3 regions of the Variovorax sp. 10N432 genome follow, and region 1 is predicted to be linked to each of the others. Evidence: predicted binding sites of a transcription regulator. Region 1 holds the regulator's gene; each other region holds the start of a gene.
What was found. Region 1 encodes FNR, which switches genes on or off when oxygen is low (the NO sensors DNR and NnrR bind a similar motif). Its sites were predicted from a motif close to TTGATNNNNATCAA; they were not measured.
Positions count from the first base shown of each region.

Region 2: a site for FNR is predicted at 1,858-1,871, ahead of AC1DF3_RS32135 (universal stress protein). Genes of this name have one in related genera too.
Region 3: a site for FNR is predicted at 1,195-1,208, ahead of AC1DF3_RS10795 (universal stress protein). Genes of this name have one in related genera too.

Region 1 is NZ_JBFTHX010000002.1:101,045-104,312, reverse strand. It holds gene AC1DF3_RS02740 (sulfite exporter TauE/SafE family protein) at 1-213, opposite strand, end outside; gene hemN (oxygen-independent coproporphyrinogen III oxidase) at 233-1,648, opposite strand; gene fnr (fumarate/nitrate reduction transcriptional regulator Fnr) at 1,773-2,489, shown strand; gene AC1DF3_RS02725 (hypothetical protein) at 2,470-2,715, opposite strand; gene AC1DF3_RS02720 (FixH family protein) at 2,718-3,002, opposite strand; gene ccoG (cytochrome c oxidase accessory protein CcoG) at 3,028-3,268, opposite strand, start outside.
Region 2 is NZ_JBFTHX010000047.1:21,314-24,581, reverse strand. It holds gene AC1DF3_RS32140 (efflux RND transporter periplasmic adaptor subunit) at 1-835, opposite strand, end outside; gene AC1DF3_RS32135 (universal stress protein) at 914-1,741, opposite strand; gene AC1DF3_RS32130 (MBL fold metallo-hydrolase) at 1,913-2,794, opposite strand; gene AC1DF3_RS32125 (metalloregulator ArsR/SmtB family transcription factor) at 2,880-3,203, shown strand; gene AC1DF3_RS32120 (YeeE/YedE family protein) at 3,203-3,268, shown strand, end outside.
Region 3 is NZ_JBFTHX010000007.1:90,575-93,842, forward strand. It holds cobalamin riboswitch at 49-286, opposite strand; gene AC1DF3_RS10785 (DUF904 domain-containing protein) at 355-573, shown strand; gene AC1DF3_RS10790 (cell division protein ZapA) at 573-905, shown strand; gene AC1DF3_RS10795 (universal stress protein) at 1,265-1,708, shown strand; gene AC1DF3_RS10800 (universal stress protein) at 1,750-2,175, shown strand; gene AC1DF3_RS10805 (malonate--CoA ligase) at 2,181-3,268, opposite strand, start outside.

The DNA of each region.
Region 1 (3,268 bases):
CGCCCCGGCGGCCGCATAGCCGGCCACCCGGCCCACGTGGAACAAGGCGCCCGCCGGCAGCGAGCGGCCCGGGGACTGCAGCGCGGCGACGCCGCCCGCCGGTGCCCGCACGATGCGGATCACGCCGGCGCAGGCCGCGCCGCACATCGCGACGCAGTGCGGCCCGCCGGCCAGCCCCATCACGAATGCGGTGGCGAGCAGGGCGGACTGCATGGGGGAGCGTGCGGGCTCATCACACGATGCGCGAGAAGCGCGTGCGGTTGCGGTCAGCCTGCAGGTAGCGGTCGAACACCATGGCGATGGCGCGGACGAAGAACCAGCCCAGCGGCGTGACCTCGAGGTGGCGATCGCCGACCACCACCAGGCCCTGCGCCTCGAGCGGCGCCAGCGCTTCGAGCTCGGCCGCGAAGCAGCGCTCGAAATCGACCAGGTGGGCCGAGCCGATGGTCTCGAAATCGACCCGGCCCTGGCACATGATCGCCATGATCACGGTGCGCCGCAGCACGTCGTCGCGGGTCAGCGCCAGGCCGCGCACCACCGGCAGCCGGCCCTGGTCGAGCAGGTCGTAGTACTCCTCGAGCGTCTTGGCGTTCTGGCTGTAGGTGGCGCCGACCCGGCCGATCGCCGACACGCCCAGCGCCACCAGGTCGCAGTCCGGCTGGGTGCTGTAGCCCTGGAAGTTGCGGTGCAGCCGGCCCTGCCGCTTGGCCACCGCCAGCGCGTCGCCGGGCAGCGCGAAATGGTCCATGCCGATGTAGACGTAGCCGGCCTCGGTGAACGCGGCGATAGAGCGCGACAGCATCTCGACCTTGGCCGCCGCATCGGGCAACGCCTCGGTCGCGATGCGGCGCTGGGCCTTGAAGCGCTCGGGCAGGTGGGCATAGGCATAGAGCGCGATGCGGTCGGGCCGCAGCGCGCAGACCTGGGCCAGCGTGCGGTCGAAGGAGGCCGCGCTCTGGCGCGGCAGCCCGTAGATCAGGTCGACGTTGACCGAATCGAAGCCCAGCCCGCGGGCCGTCGCCATCAGGTCGAACACCTGCCCGGCCGGCTGGATCCGGTGCACCGCCTTCTGCACGTCGGGGTCGAAATCCTGGACGCCGAAGCTCAGCCGGTTGAAGCCCAGCGCGGCCAGGGTCACCAGGCGTTCGCGGTCGACGGTGCGCGGGTCGATCTCGATCGAATGCTCGCCGTCCGGCGACAAGGTGAAGGCCTCGCGCAGCATGCCCATCAGCGTCCGCAGGCCGGCATCGTCGAGAAAGGTCGGCGTGCCGCCGCCGAGATGCAGCTGGCGGACCACGGCGCCGCGGCCGAGCCGCTCGACCTGCAGAGCGATCTCGCGCGCCAGGTAGTCCAGGTACTCGCGCCCCTTGCTCTTGTGGCGGGTCACGATCTTGTTGCAGGCGCAGTAGTAGCAGAGCGATTCGCAGAACGGGATATGCACGTAGAGCGACAGCGCCCGCGCGCTGGCGCCGGTGCTGCCGCGCTGTTCGAGCGTCTGGGCATAGTCCTCGGCCGTGAAGGCGTCGACGAAGCGGTCCGCGGTCGGGTAGGAGGTGTAGCGCGGCCCGGCGCAGTCGAACCGCTGCAGCACGGACGGCGCGGGCACCACGATGGGCGGCGTGAGGGCTGGAGCGGAGACGGGAGGCATCGCGGACGCAGGCATGGGCTTCGGTGTGTCACTATGCCGCCGTCGCGATCCGCAAACCTTGACCTGCATCAAGCATCCGGCCCACCCCCCCACGGACAATCCCCGCATGACCCCGACTGCATCAATGAAGCCCGAAAATATCAAGGTCGCCTGTTCCAACTGCAACCTGCGCGAGCTGTGCATGCCGGTCGGACTGGCGCCCGGGGAGCTGCAGCGCCTCGACGACCTGGTCGCCACGCGGCGCAAGATCAAGCGGCGCGAGACGCTGTTTCGCAATGGTGAGCCCTTCACCTCGCTCTATGCGATCCGCACCGGGGTCTTCAAGACCCGGGTCACCAGCGAGGACGGGCGCGACCAGGTCACGGGCTTCCAGATGGCCGGCGAGATCATCGGCCTCGACGGCATCGTCAACGACCAGCACACCTGCGACGCCGTCGCCCTCGAAGACTCCGAGGTCTGCGTGATGCCCTTCGAGCGCATCGAGGAACTGTCGCGCGAGGTGACGGCGCTGCAGCGCCACGTGCACCAGATCATGAGCCGCGAGATCGTCCGCGAGCATGGCGTGATGCTGCTGCTCGGCAGCATGCGGGCCGAGGAGCGGCTGGCGGCCTTCCTGCTGAACCTGGTGCAGCGGCTGCATGCGCGCGGCTTCTCGCGCTCCGAGCTGGTGCTGCGCATGACGCGCGAGGAAATCGGCAGCTACCTCGGCCTCAAGCTCGAGACCGTGAGCCGGACGATGTCGAAGTTCGCGGCCGACGGCATGGTCGAGGTCGAGCAGCGCAACGTGCGCATCCTCGATCCCGAGGCGCTGCGCCGCATCGTCAATCCGCCGGGCTGTTGAGCTCGGCCGCCGGCCGGGCCAGCAGCAGCGTCAAGGCGCCCGCCGCCGTGGCCAGCAGCCAGAAGGCAAAGAACCCGGCCGTGTAGACCGCCTGGCGAGAGGCGCCCAACGCCTCGCCGCGCCAGTTGAGGTCGCCCGGATCGACCAGTGCGAACACCAGCACCTCGAGCGCGCAGGCCAGCAGGAATGCCGGCCAGAGTATCCACATCCAGCGTTGCGCCTGCATGTTCAGCGCCTCGGCGACGGCACGTCGGCGCTCGGGGTGGCCGCGTGGTTGCGCCCGGCCACCGCCGGCATGAGCTTCTTGTCGGCCAGCGTGCGGTTGATCTCCACGCCCTTGCGGTAGTAGTCCTCGTCGACCACCGGGTCGGGCGTGCGCAGGGCCAGCCACAAGGTGGCGAAACTCGCGATCACCACCAGGCCCGGCCCGCCGATCACCATCCACACCAGCCCGAAGCGCCACCAGGGTGGACAGGGACGCGTCGCTTCGTCATGGCTGCTCTTGTCGGTCATCTTCTGCCTCCTTGGGGCCTGGATTTCATCGCGGGACCAGGAACACGGCCTTCTCGGACACGCTGCCCTGGCCGCCCTCCGCTCGAACGTCGAAATACACCTTGTGGGAACCGGCCGTCGCCGCACCGTAGGGCAGCTGCAGCCGCACCGCCACCCAGCGCGACTGCGCCGGCGCGACCTCGACCACCGGCTCCGAGGACACGTGCAGACCCTCGAGGCCGCTGGCTTCGATCCGGTAGCGCTGCACCTGCTCGGTGGCGTTCATG
Region 2 (3,268 bases), on a different contig from region 1:
TCGAACCGTTCGGAACCAGCAGGGCACCGTCGCGCCTCGACACGATCAGGTTGGCGTCCATGGTCATGCCGCTGCGCATGGGGCCGGCATCGACCGGGGGCGCTCCCGCGAGCCGGATGCGCACCCGGTAGCTGCGCGACACCGGGTCGCCCTTGGGCGTGATCTCGGCCACGGTGCCCTCGAACAGCTGGCGCGGCAAGGCGTCGCTGCGCATCGTGACCGCCTGGCCGACGGAGACGCGGGCGATGTCTTCCTCGTCCACTTCGGCCGATACGCGCAGCGGGGCGCAGCAGGCCAGCGTGAACACCGCCTGCCCGGAGGGCACGAACTGGCCCGCCTCGCCGTCGCGGCGGATCACGACCCCGTCCGCCGGCGCGACGAGCTGGTTGTAGTCGCGCTGGGCTTGCGCGCGGCGGGTGGCGGCCTGGGCCGCCTGCCATTCGCTGCGCACGCGGTCGAATTCCGCCGGCGCGACGAAGCGCTGCTCGATCAGCGACCGTGTGCGCTCGAACTGAGCCCGTGCGAGCTGCTCACGCGCCCGCATCTCCTCGATGGTCTGGTCGAGATCGGTCGACTCGACGCGGGCCAGGACTTGCGCGCGCCTGACCTGCTGGCCCTCCTCGGCCTCGATGCTCACCAGCCGCCCGCCGGTGCGCGGCGACACCGGCATCAGCACCGTGGGCTCGACCGTGCCGGTGGCATAGACCGCCTCGATCGCGGGTCCGCGCGTGGGCAGCGCGGTGTCCACATGCACGGGCCACTGCCACCAGGCCGTGCCGGCTGCCGCGAGCAAAAGGGCACCCAGGCCAGAGAAGATGACGTTTCCGTGCTTCAAGATGCATCTTCTCCGCTGGCTGCCTTGCGTTTCGGCCGACCCGTCGCCAGAGCGTGGCTCGTCGTGCAGGCGCGGCACTCAGTGGGCCATCAGAACGGGCAGCGTCATCGAATCCAGCACGGTCCGGCTCACGCCGCCCAGCAGCAGCTCGCGCGCCCGGCTGTGGCCGTAGCAGCCCATGACGAGCAGGTCCGCGCCGCAGTCCGCGGCGGTCGACAGCAGCGCCTCGCCGGCATGGTCCTGCGGAAGCCTTGCGTGCTCGTGCACCCGCTCGATGCCATGCAGGTACAGGTAGTCGCGGACCTTCAAGGACAGGGGCTGCGATTCGTCGCCTTCTTCTTCGATCAGATGCACGTGCCGTGCGCTCTGCAGGAAGGGGATCGCCGCGGCGAGCGCGCGCGCACATTCGCGGGTGGGCTTCCACGCCAGCAGGACGATGTCCGGCGAACTCGCAAGCTCGCCGGAAAAAGGGACGACCAGTGCCGGACGGCCGCTGCCGATCACGATCGATTCGACGAAGCCGGCGGGCACGTCGAAGCCGTTCGCGTCATCGGCATCGCGCTGGCCGAGGAACACGAGGTCCGCCAGGAGCGCCTGCCGGGTGAAGGTCTCGACCACCGGTTCGCCGGTCAGTTCGAGCCATTCGCAGGGCGCGTCCGACACGGCGCACGCCTCCTGGCAGGTTTCCATGGCGCGGCGGCGGTGCTCGGCATCGATCGGATCACCCGGCGGCAACGGCGGAAGGCCGGGCCCGACGGGCAGCAGCGCAAGGTGGTTCGGCGCCACGGCGAACAGGGCGCTGACACGGGCGCGCCACGCAAGCGCGAGCCGCAGTGCGAGATGGAGGCGGGCGGCGGCGCGGGTGGTGCCGTCCAGGTGCACCAGGAGGGATCGATACGCGGTCATGGCGTTCCCCGTGTGCGAAGAAGTTGGAGCCTTTGTGTGCAATTTTTGAAGCGACGCTGGCGCGACGTGCCGGCGTGGGCTTCAGTGTCACTCTAGGGCGCCTGGCCGGAACTGCCTTGCGCTGGATCAAGCGCGCGCGATGCCGGATGTCAGCGGCCCCGCGCGCCGGCGTCATCCGCCGTGCGCGGGCAGTGCGTTCAAGGGAATGCGCAGGTAGGCGATGCCGTTGTCGTCAGGCGGCGGCAGTTGCCCGCCCCGCACGTTGACCTGGATCGACGGGAGGATGAGGGTCGGCATGTCGAGCGTCGCGTCGCGCGCGGTGCGCATCGCGACGAAGGCGTCCTCGCCGATGCCGTCGCGGGCGTGGATGTTGCCGGCGCGTTGCTCGGCCACGGTGGTTTCCCACCGAGGCTGGCGAGAGGCCGGCGGGTAGTCGTGGCAGACATACATCGTCGTCTCGGGCGGCAGGTCGAGCAGCCTTCGCATCGAGCGGTAGAGCTGACGCGCGTCGCCGCCGGGGAAGTCGGCGCGCGCGCTGCCCAGGTCGGGCATGAAGAGCGTGTCGCCGACGAAGACCGCGCCGTCGATCAGGTAGGCCATGTCGGCGGGGGTGTGGCCGGGCACCAGCAGCGCGGTGGCCTCGATGTCGCCGATCCTGAAGGTCTCGCCGTCCTTGAACAAGTGGTCGAACTGGCTGCCATCGGGCAGGAAGCCGGGCTCGAGGTTGAACAGCTTCTTGAAGGTCGATTGAACGAGGCGGATGTTCTCGCCGATGGCAATCCGCCCGCCCGCCTGGGCCTGCACATGCCGGGCCCCGGACAGATGGTCGGCGTGCGCGTGGGTTTCGAGGATCCAGTCGACCTGCAGGCCGTTGTCGCGGACATGGGCGAGCAGCCGGTCGGCCGATCGGGTGCTGGTGCGGCCCGACCTGAAGTCGTAGTCCAGCACCGGATCGATAACCGCGGCGCGGCGGGTGGCCGGGTCCCACACGACATAGGAAATGGTCCATGTCTGGGGGTCGAAAAAGCCTTGGGTGGTGGCTCGGTTTGCCATGACGGTCGCTCCGGGTTGCGCATCAATCTATTGACAAATATTATATAAAAACAAATAATATTTCAACCGAAAGGAAAAGCTCTTCATGAAACGTGCACTGCCTGTCATCGACCCTGAAGCCCTGCGCGGTGCCGCAAGCCAGGCTGTCGGCGCGCTCAAGTTGCTCGCCAACGAGGACCGGCTGCTGCTGCTCTGCCAGCTGTCACAAGGCGAGATGTGCGTGAGCGACCTGGAAGCGGCACTGGGGATTCATCAGCCGACGCTGTCGCAACAGTTGGGCGTGCTGCGCGGGGAGGGCGTGGTTCAGACCCGCCGCGAGGGTCGGACCATCTTCTACCGCGTGTCCGACCCGGCGATGCTTGAGATCCTTTCGCTTCTCTATCGCCTGTACTGCCCGAAGGAAGCCTGATGACCATCGACTGGAACCACTTCACGCCGCTTGCCGCATTGGGCGGCGGTCTTCTGATCGGCATC
Region 3 (3,268 bases), on a different contig from region 1:
TCCCCGCCGGCGTTTGGACGTCATGGCCGCCGACATGCTTCTCTCCATGCGGCAGCCGCCTCGTTGGCCGGTATCCGGGCTGGCAGCGCGGCCCTCGCCGCCTTCCCAGGCGCCTGTTTCAGAGCGCCCAGTGGCTGATTGACGAGGGTGGCATCCGAAGATGCCGTCTGCTTGACCGTTGCGGGGGCAGCGCAGGTTGGCTCGGCCCGATGGGCTCCGCCTCCTGCTTCCCGTTGAACTGCGCCGCGTGAACCGCGGCGCGAGCACCAACGCGTGGAATTGTAGGGTTTCTTGGCATCCGCCTTGCGTGCGGCGATGCAAACACGCCGGCGCCGGTAACTACAATCGTCCTCCATGCCTGCACCGAGCCGTATTGACCAGATCGCCGAGCGCGTCGAACGCCTGCTCGTGCGCCATGAGGAAGTACAGCGCACCAATGCGCTGCTCCAGGACCAGGTCGACGCGCTCACGCGCGAACGCGACACCCTCAAATCGCGGCTCGCCGCGGCGCGCACGCGGCTCGATGCCCTGCTCGACCACCTGCCCGCCGATCCCGGCCAAGACGCTCCCTGATGAAACAAATCGAAGTCCAGATCATGGGCCAGAGCTACCTGCTCGGCTGCCCCGAAGGCGGCGAGCCGCAACTGCGCGAAGCGGTCGAGCGAGTCGACGCCGCCATGTGCAAGATCCGCGACGCCGGCAAGGTCAAGGCGCGCGACCGGATCGCGGTGCTGGCCTCGCTGAACCTCGCTTTCGACCTCGTGCAGCGCGAAGCCGCGCCCGCGCCAGCGCCGCCCCCCGCGCCGGCCGCTGCGGCCGCCGGCAGTGCCGAAGACGACGCACGCGCCGCGCAATTGGTCCAGCGCCTCGACCAGGCCCTCGCCGGCGACGGACATTTACTCTGAAGCGTGGGCGCGCAGGTCACGGCGGGCGTAAAATACGTTTCGTCTGCGGTGCGAAGCTGGGCTCTATATTTCCTTGTACCAATGCTCTCCGGAGCAGGGCTTGGAACATCGCTTGGCGGGTGTGATCATCTCGCGTCAGATGAACCCGAAGCCTTGCTGACCTCGCCCACCTGAACCCTGGTTCAGGATGCGGGTTCGGCTCACACTCGCAGACACCTTTCATCGAAAGCCACGGCCCCGCAACAGGCGCCGTGGCTTTTTTTTTGCACCGGCGCTTTCCCCCGTCGGCATGACGTGAATCAAGTCCGTCCCGGCGACCCTTGTATTAAGCTCTTGGCGGTCCAACCACAGGAGCATTCATGTTCAAGCGAATCCTGGTCGCCACCGACGGCTCCCCCCTCGCCAAGAAGGCCGTGGCAAGCGCCATCGCGCTGGCCTCGCAGAACGGCGCCGAGCTGGTCGCCGTGACCGTGGTGCCACGCTACCCGACCAACTACTTCGACGGCGCCGCCGTGTTCACGCCCGAGGACATCGGCCGCATCGAGAAGCAATGGTCCGAGGCGGCTCAAGCGTCGCTCGACGAGATCGCCAAGCAGGCCGAGGCCAGCGGCGTCAAGGTCAAGACCTCGACGGTCAGCGCCGACCTTGTCGGCGACGCCATCATCGCCGCCGCGAAGAAGCACGACAGCGACACGATCGTCATGGCCTCGCATGGCCGCAAGGGCATCAAGCGACTGCTGCTGGGCAGCGAGACCCAGCATGTGCTCACCCATTCCGACCTGCCGGTGCTGGTCCTGCGCTGAGTCCGGCCCGTCATCCCATCCAGAACAACGAGAGGCCTTGCATGAAGATCCTGATCGCCGTCGACGGCAGCGCGCACACCCAGAAAGCCATCGACTACCTGGCGAAGAACCGCGCCATGTTCATCGACGGCAATGAACTCGTCGTGGTGCACGTGTGCATCGGCGTGCCCGGCCATGTGACCCGCCACCTCAGCAAGGAGATCGTGCGCGACTACTACGCCGAAGAGACCGCCAAGGTGCTCGATCCGCTCAAGGCCACGTTGGCCCGCGCCGGCATCACCAGCTACAAGGTCGACCAGCGCCACGGCCATGCCGCCGAGGAAATCCTCAAGGCCGCCGCCGACTGCGGCGCCGAACTGATCGTGATGGGCACGCACGGCCACGGCCTGTTCGGCCGGGCGCTGATGGGCTCGGTCGCGACCAAGGTGGTGGCCGAGACCGACATCTCGGTGCTGCTGGTCCAGTAAGGCCCTCAGGCCTTGAACAAGGCCTTGTGCTGCTCCCGCAGCAGGGCCTTCTGCACCTTGCCCATCGCGTTGCGCGGCAGTTCGTCGACCACGAAGCAACGCTTGGGGATCTTGAAGTTGGCGAGCTTTTCCTTGAGCTCGGCAATGATCGCCTCGCCGTCGATCGCGGCACCGGCCCGTGCCGTCACGATGGCCACGCCGACCTCGCCGAAGTCGGCATGCGGCACGCCGACGATCGCGCTCTCGGCGACGCCGGCCAGCTCGTTGATGAAGCCTTCGATCTCGGCCGGATAGACGTTGTAGCCGCCGCTGATGATCAGGTCCTTGCTGCGTCCGACGATCGTGACGTAGCCCAGTTCATCGAACTTGCCGACGTCGCCGGTCTTGAAGTAGCCGTCGGCGGTGAACTCTTCCCGGGTCTTCTCGGGCATGCGCCAGTAGCCCGCGAACACGTTGGGCCCGTCGACCTCGATATGGCCGATCTCGCCGGTCGGACACGGCGCGCCGGCATCGTCGCGCACCCGCAGCTGCACGCCGGGGAGCGGAAAGCCGACCGTGCCGCCGCGCCGCTCGCCCTGCACCGGGCTGTAGGGGTTGGAGGTCAGCATCGCGGTCTCGCTCATGCCGTAGCGCTCGAGGATGGTGTGGCCGGTGCGTTCGCGCCAGGCGTCGAAGGTGTCGATCAGGAGCGGCGCCGAGCCGGAGATGAAGACCCGCATGCGGCGGCAGGCCTTCTTCGTCAGCCCGCGCTCGGCCAGCATCCGGACGTACAGCGTGGGCACGCCCATGAAGACCGTCGCCTCGGGCAGTCGGGCCACCACGCGCGCGGCGTCGAAGCGGTTGAACCAGATCATCCGGCTGCCGCTGATCAGTGCGCCATGGATCGCGACGAAGAGCCCATGCACATGGAAGATCGGCAGCGCGTGGATCAGCACGTCGTCGCCGCGCCAGCCCCAGTAGTCCTTCAGCACCTCGGCGTTCGACGACAGGTTGCGATGCGTGAGCATCGCGCCCTTGCTGCGGCCGGTGGTGCCGCTGGTGTAGAGGATGGCGGCGAGATCGTCTTCCTGCTTCGGGGCGATCGCGTGGCGGT